One region of the Arthrobacter sp. zg-Y750 genome, then DNA from elsewhere that is predicted to be linked to it. Evidence: predicted binding sites of a transcription regulator. Region 1 holds the regulator's gene; the other holds the start of a gene.
What was found. Region 1 encodes Rex, which represses fermentation and respiration genes when NADH is low (regulators of the CRP and FNR family bind a similar motif). Its sites were predicted from a motif close to CTTGTGAANNNNTTCACAAG; they were not measured.
Positions count from the first base shown of each region.

Region 2: the regulator Rex is predicted to act here: its motif matches at 2,005-2,024, upstream of LOC57_RS13435 (queuosine precursor transporter).

Region 1 covers NZ_JAJJOC010000004.1:35,555-38,953, reverse strand. The annotation lists gene LOC57_RS02420 (30S ribosomal protein bS22) at 51-149, shown strand; gene LOC57_RS02415 (HAD family hydrolase) at 260-1,072, opposite strand; gene LOC57_RS02410 (glutaredoxin family protein) at 1,139-1,390, shown strand; gene LOC57_RS02405 (redox-sensing transcriptional repressor Rex) at 1,432-2,154, shown strand; gene LOC57_RS02400 (hypothetical protein) at 2,151-3,399, opposite strand, start outside.
Region 2 covers NZ_JAJJOC010000021.1:67,206-70,604, forward strand. The annotation lists gene tgt (tRNA guanosine(34) transglycosylase Tgt) at 1-536, shown strand, start outside; gene LOC57_RS13425 (hypothetical protein) at 533-757, opposite strand; gene LOC57_RS13430 (hypothetical protein) at 770-976, opposite strand; gene LOC57_RS13435 (queuosine precursor transporter) at 1,060-1,797, opposite strand; gene LOC57_RS13440 (TetR/AcrR family transcriptional regulator) at 2,068-2,721, shown strand; gene thiD (bifunctional hydroxymethylpyrimidine kinase/phosphomethylpyrimidine kinase) at 2,853-3,399, shown strand, end outside.

The DNA of each region.
Region 1 (3,399 bases):
GGCCGCAGGGGATGGATACCGGTAACTCCTAATTAGTTTGTGAGGACTCTGTGGGTTCAGTAATCAAGAAGCGCCGCAAGCGTATGGCCAAGAAGAAGCACCGCAAGCTGCTTCGCAAGACCCGCCACCAGCGCCGCAATAAGAAGTAACCACTTCTCCGCGACCGCTGTCAGCGTCCCGTGCAGTTTGCCGGTCCGCTGTGGCAGAGCCCGCCAGTCTTCCGGGACGGCGGGCTTCGGCTTTTAAGGCGTGCTTCGGCTCAGTGGCCGCGGACCCGGGTGAAGCCCCGCCAGAGGCCGTAGGCGGCGCCGGCCACGGTTGCGGACTTCAGGCCCAGGGTTGCTGCCCTGCGGCCGGAGCGGAAGTCATAAACGGGCCAGTTGCGTTCGCGGGCGTGACGGCGCAGCCGGGCGTCCGGGTTGATGGCTACCGGATGACCCACCATGCTCAGCAACGGAACGTCGTTATAGGAGTCGCTGTAGGCCCAGCAGTTTTCCAGCTCCAGGCCTTCCTTTTCCGCCAGTGCCAAAACGCCGTCGGCCTTGGCCTGCCCGTGGAGGAACTCGCCCACCAGCCGCCCGGTATAGAGGCCGTCGGTGACCTCGCTGACCGTGCCCAGGGCACCCGTGAGGTTGAGCCGCGACGCGATCACCGAAGCGACCTCCACCGGGGTTCCGGTCACCAGCCATACCGGCCTGCCGGACTTCATGTGCTGCTGGGTCAGGGCGCGGGTGCCGGGCCATATTTTTGAGACGATCATCTCGTCGTAGACCTCTTCACCAAGCGTGCGGACATCTTCCGACGACAGTCCGATGGCGAAGGCCAGTGCCGCGTCCCGGACCGAGTGGACGTCCTTGAGGTTCTCGCCCTGGAGCATGAAACGCAGCTGCTTGCCGGCAAAGCCGGCGGCTTCCCGCAGGGTAAAGACTTTCCGCTGGTGCAACTTGCGGCCCACATGGAACAGGCTGGCTCCGCGCATCAGCGTGTTGTCCACATCGAAGAAGGCCGCCTCGCCCGGCTTGCCCGCTGCAGACGTGGTCCCGCTGGCTCGGACTGCAGTGGATCGGGGCATATTCCGAGTCTACGCAAATCCAGGCCCGGGCGCGGAAATCGCGAGGTTTGGCGCTATTTTGGAACTATGAGCGAATCCGCCGGACCCGAAGTTGTCCTCCTGACCCGACCGGGCTGCCACCTGTGTGAAGAGGCCCGGTTAGTGCTCAAGCGCGTGGGCGGGGAACTGGGCGTGCCATGGCAGGAGCAAAATGCCGAGGAAGCCCCCGAACTCGCGGCCCGTTTCGGCGAGGAGATACCGGTGCTGTTCATCGACGGTGTGCAAAGGGATTTTTGGACCATCGATGAAACGCGCCTCAGACGGTTGCTGGGGGCATGATGATGCCGGAAGAAGCCCGCTCAGCCGAGGAGCAGACCGCTATGGAACGGGAAACCGCAAACAGCGACCAGGCCCCGCCGGCCGCCAGGCCCGGAACCCAGCGGCATATCCCTCCGGCGTCGCTGGCCCGCCTGACCATTTATCTGCGTGCCTTGTCCGTGATGCTCGCTGACGGCATAGAGCGGGTGTCCTCCGAGGAGCTGGCTGAGGCAGCGGGAGTGAACTCCCCGAAGCTGCGCAAGGACCTCTCCTACCTGGGCTCCTATGGGACCCGGGGGGTGGGATACGACGTGCCGTACCTGAGCGGGCAGATCTCTGCGGCCTTGGGACTGACGCTGAACTGGCGGGTGGCGATAGTGGGTGCAGGCAACCTGGGGCGTGCACTGGCCGGCTATCCCGGTTTCGGCAGCCGCGGCTTCGAAGTGGTGGCCCTTTTCGATGCGGACCAGATGGTAATCGGCCAGGAGGTCGGCTGGTTGAAGATCAGCCCCATCCAGTCGCTCGAAACCGTGCTGGTGAAAACGCGGGCGAACATGGCGGTGCTCTCCGTCCCGGCCGACGTCGCCCAGGAACTGTGCGACCGGCTGGTGGCGTCCGGCATCACCAGCATCCTCAGCTTCGCGCCGGTGGTGCTGCAGGCACCGCCGAACGTCCAGATCCGCAAGGTGGACATGGCTACGGAACTGCAGATCCTGGCCTACCATGCCCAGCGGGCCCAGGTATCGGAGATCGCATCCGACGCACGGGCCCGTCTGGCACGCTAAACAGCGTCCGGGCGGGCCGGCTCTGCCCGGCCCGGAGATACGACGTCGGGCTCCGGGTTATCCATTCCGTGACCTGCGGTGTAGTCCTGCTGCGCGTCGACCTGTGCGGCGCTGCGGCGCGGGGAACGGAACCATGGAGCCGCGCCCTTGGTGAAGGTCAAGCCAGCCCCCAGGGCGGCGGCTGCTGCGGCGGCCGTCTGAACGCCCGTGCCCGCCGGGATGGCGTACGCCAGAGCTGCGACTGCCAGTACGGCCGCCGTCACCTGGGCCCAGCGGCGTTTTTCCCAAATGCAGACGGCAAGCAGGAGCGCGACGCCGAAGAGCACCAGGGCGTAGGCCACTTCCACGATCGCCACGGCCCTGACGTACTGCGAACCGTTGACGCCGAACCGTTCGAGGATGGACAGCACCCCCGGCAGGGACTCCGGCACGGGAAGGCGGGAAACCGCTGAGAAGGTGTCACCGAGGTTGAGCGCGCCGGCACCGGCAACACAAGTACAGGAAATTGCGATGAAGGGCGCCGGGTTGCCCGTGGCAGAGGGGAGCTTTTTTCGCATCCACCGGGCCGCGGCCCGCGTCTGAGCAGCAGCGGTCCGGGCACCGGTCTGGACCTGGTGGGCGCCGGCTTGGATTGTGTTGGTGGTGGCGTGGGCGCCGGCTTGGATGCGCAGGGATGCTGCGTGTGCGCCGGCGTGGATGTGGCGTGAGGTAGTTTGGGCGCCGGATTGGACTCGGTGTGCTCCGGCGCGGGCTGTGCGGGTGGTGGCGTGGGCGCCGGCTTGGATGCGCAGGGATGCTGCGTGTGCGCCGGCGTGGATGTGGCGTGAGGTGGTTTGGGCGCCGGATTGGACTCGGTGTGCTCCGGCGCGGGCTGTGTTGGTGGTGGCGTGGGCGCCGGCTTGGATGCGCAGGGATGCTGCGTGTGCCCCGGCGTGAATGTGGCGTGAGGTAGTTTGGGCGCCTGTCTGTACTCGGTGTGCTCCGGTGCGGGCGCCTGCTTGGGCCCGCTCGGCACCTGCGCGCAGCCGAAGCGCCGCTATGTGCAACCCGATGCGGAGCCACGCCTGGAGTCCCCGTGCTCCGGCGAGGAGCCACCGGCCCACCCCCCTGGCCCCGGCGGCCAGCCAAGCAGTAAGTCCCAGGACTCCTTTCCGGAACCACAAGGCCAATACTTCTTCCTCGTTCCGTGAGGGGCCTCCGGCTGCGGCAGCGCTGTCCAGAGCGTTGCTGTCCAGGGCATTGCTG
Region 2 (3,399 bases), on a different contig from region 1:
GCGCCCAGTACGAGGACCTGCGCCGCAAGGCTGCCCGGGACCTGGGTGCCATGGACTTTGACGGCTTCGGTCTGGGTGGCGCCTTCGAAAAGGAGAACCTGGGCACCATTGTCCGCTGGTGCACCGAGGAACTGCCGGAGAATAAGCCGCGGCACCTGCTGGGCATTTCCGAACCCGATGACATTTTCACGGCCATCGAGAACGGTGCCGACACCTTTGACTGCGTCTCCCCCACCCGGGTGGCCCGCAACTCCGCGTTCTACACGCCGTACGGGCGCAAGAACCTCTCAAACTCCAAGTTCAAGAAGGACTTCGGTCCGCTGGTGGACGGCTGCGACTGCTACACCTGCACCAACTACACCCGGGCGTACATCCAGCACCTGTTCAAGTCCAACGAGATGGTCAGCCACACGCTGATCTCCATCCACAACGAACGGTTCACGGTAAAGCTGGTGGATGACGCCCGGCTGGCCATCGAGGACGGGTCCTTCTTCGACTTCAAGGCCGAGGTGCTGGGGAAGTACTACAGCGCCTAGTTCCAGGTGCGCGGCAGCGGTTCGTTCTCCTGCTCATCCGGCTGTCCGGTGACGTTCTGCTGCTCGGCGGTGGGATCTTCCGGGCCGCCGGTAGGGGCACCGGACCCGGACTGCTGGCCCGCCTGCTGGTTTCCGGACCCGTCAGGCTCCGGCGGATCGACAATCTGCAGCTGTTCTTCGGCCTTGGTTTCGTTCTGTTCGAAATCTTTGTCCTCGGGCATGCTGTCCTCCAATTAGGAATTGTCCGGCTTGGCTACGGTCTGCTCATCCTCTTCCAGGGCGGGCTGGGAATCACGTTCCTCGTCGGCGGGGCTCTTGTCCTCCTGCGCATCCTCGAGCAGCACCTTGGTGACTTCGTCGTTGAACTCGTCGCGGGTTCCCGCAAGGTTCTCGTCTACTGCCCGGGCTCCGGGGTTGGGGACCTGTTCGGAACTGCTCATGTTTTTTCTCCTGCCGTAGTGGGGAAGTGAAACGCGTGCGTCTGTCCACCCTTGCACAAACCGGTGCAGATTTCGCCCCGCGGTTATCCGGCAGGCGCCGGTTCCAGGTCCGGTCCGGCATACGTCGGTTCGCGCCTCTTAATCACCCGGATGACCATGGCGGTCACCGGCACAAACAGGAACTCGACCAGTGTCTTGTACAGGAACCCGAACACCACATAGTTGAGGAACCCGCCGGCGTCGGTAATCCCGATCACCGGTGCGGCGATGGCGCAGAAGATGAGTGTGTCGGCGAATTCACCCACCCCGGTGGAGGCCATCAGCCGGCCCACCAGGGCTTTTTCGCGGAACCGTTCCTTCATCCGCACCAGCACCATGGAATTCAGCAGCTGCCCGGCCAGGAACCCGAGCAGGCTGGCGGCCACAATCTGCCAGACCGGGCCGAGGGCCACCTCCAGCGCGGCCTGCTTCTGGAGCCCGTACGCGTCAGTGAACCCGGGCAGCGCAATGATGATGGCAAAACTGACGACGGCGAGCAGCGCCATGGCGAACCCGGTGAAGATCGCTCGTCGGGCGGCCTTGAAGCCGTACACCTCGCTGACCACGTCGCCCAGGATGTAGGCCAGCGGGAAAAGGAAGAACCCGCCGTCGGTCACAATCTCCCAGCCGCCCGGGAGGGCAAACTGCACGCCTTTGGTGGCGCCGATGTTGGAGATAACGATGACCACGCACATGAGCGTCAGGATCAAGTCGTACTGGGAGCTCCCGCGGGAGGCGTAGGTTGCAGCGGTTTTCGCAGCTGCCCGTGGCTGTGCAGTCATGGCATTTTCCGTTTCGGTAGTGGTTCGCCTGGCTTCCGCCGGCTGTATTAGCACTGTGCCCGCTGCCCCGGGCGGCCCTTCAGGACCGCATCCATTCTGCCATGCCCCGGAGGCCGTCGCGGGCCCGCCCCGCTTCCCGCTGATTCCCCGGCATCCCGGCCCGCTGAATGCCTCTTTCCCCCTGCGGCTTTCACCCTGCGGCGCGCCTTTTTGAACGCGTTCAATTCTGTGGTCTACTAAACGCTGAAATTACTGCAAAAGGGAGCATCATTGGCCGTCACCGTCAAGAGCGAACAGACGCGCCGGCTCCTCATCGAAACGGCACTTCGACTGTTCACCGTCCAGGGCTACGAGCAGACCACCATGCGTGCCATTGCGCAGGATGCCGGGGTCTCGGTGGGCAACGCGTACTACTATTTCCGCTCCAAGGATGACCTCATCCACGAGCTCTATTCATCGCTGCAGGACGAGCACCGGTCCCTGGCGCTGCCGCTGATCCGCGAGGGGCAAAACCTCGGTGAGAATTTGAAGGTGATCCTTTCCTCTGGTTTGGCCACCATGGCCCCCTACCATGCCTTCGGCAGCCACTTCCTGCGCGATGCCATGGCCTCGAACCGCCGCACCGACGCCGCCGTCGGCCGCGGGAAGTCCATCGCCTTGTTCCGCCAGGCCGTCACGAGCGCCCGGCCGCAGCCGCCGCTGGCCATCCGCGACGACCTGCCGGAACTGCTGTGGCTGATGTACATGGGCATCACCCTGTTTTGGGTCTACGACCGTTCCCCTGACCAGCGCAGGTCCCACAGCCTGGCAGCGGGCCTTGCCCCGCTGGTGGCGAAGCTGGTGATCCTCTCCCGCCTGCCCGTGGTCCGGAACATCGTCGAAGACGTGGTGCACCTGCTGCGCGGCGTCCGCCGGGACGGCTAACCCCGGGACCGCTAACCCCGGGACGGACAACCAGCACGACGGCGGGTGGCGGCGGGCAGCTCCAAGGCGCCCGGTTACGGCGCGATTTATCAGGGTGGCCGGTTCCGCCGGTTTAGGTGGAAGATAGAGCCATGTCTGCAAACACACACTCTGCCGCGGCCGCAGCTCCGGCCGTCACGCTCACCATCGCCGGTTCCGAAGCCACCGGCGGCGCCGGCGCACAAGCTGATCTGAAGACCTTCCAGGAACTGGGCGTCTACGGCATCACCGCCCTGACCTGCATTGTGTCCTTCGATCCCAAGGACTCCTGGAACCACCGCTTCGTGCCCGTGGACCCGCAGGTGATCGCCGACCAGCTCGAAGCCATCACCACCGCCTATGACCTGGACACGGTGAAGATCGGGATGCTCGGCACCCCGGCCACTATCGACGTCGTCGCCAAGGCCCTGCAGGCCCAGCACTGGAAGAACCTGGTCTTGGATCCGGTGCTTATCTGCAAGGGCCAGGAACCCGGCGCTGCGCTGGACACCGACCAGGCGCTGAAGGCACAGATCCTCCCCCTGGCCACGTTCGTCACCCCCAACCACTTTGAATCCATGTCCCTTTCCGGCATGGACTCCATCGAAACGGTCGAGGACCTGAAGGAAGCAGCCCGCCGCATCCACGAGGCCAGCGGCG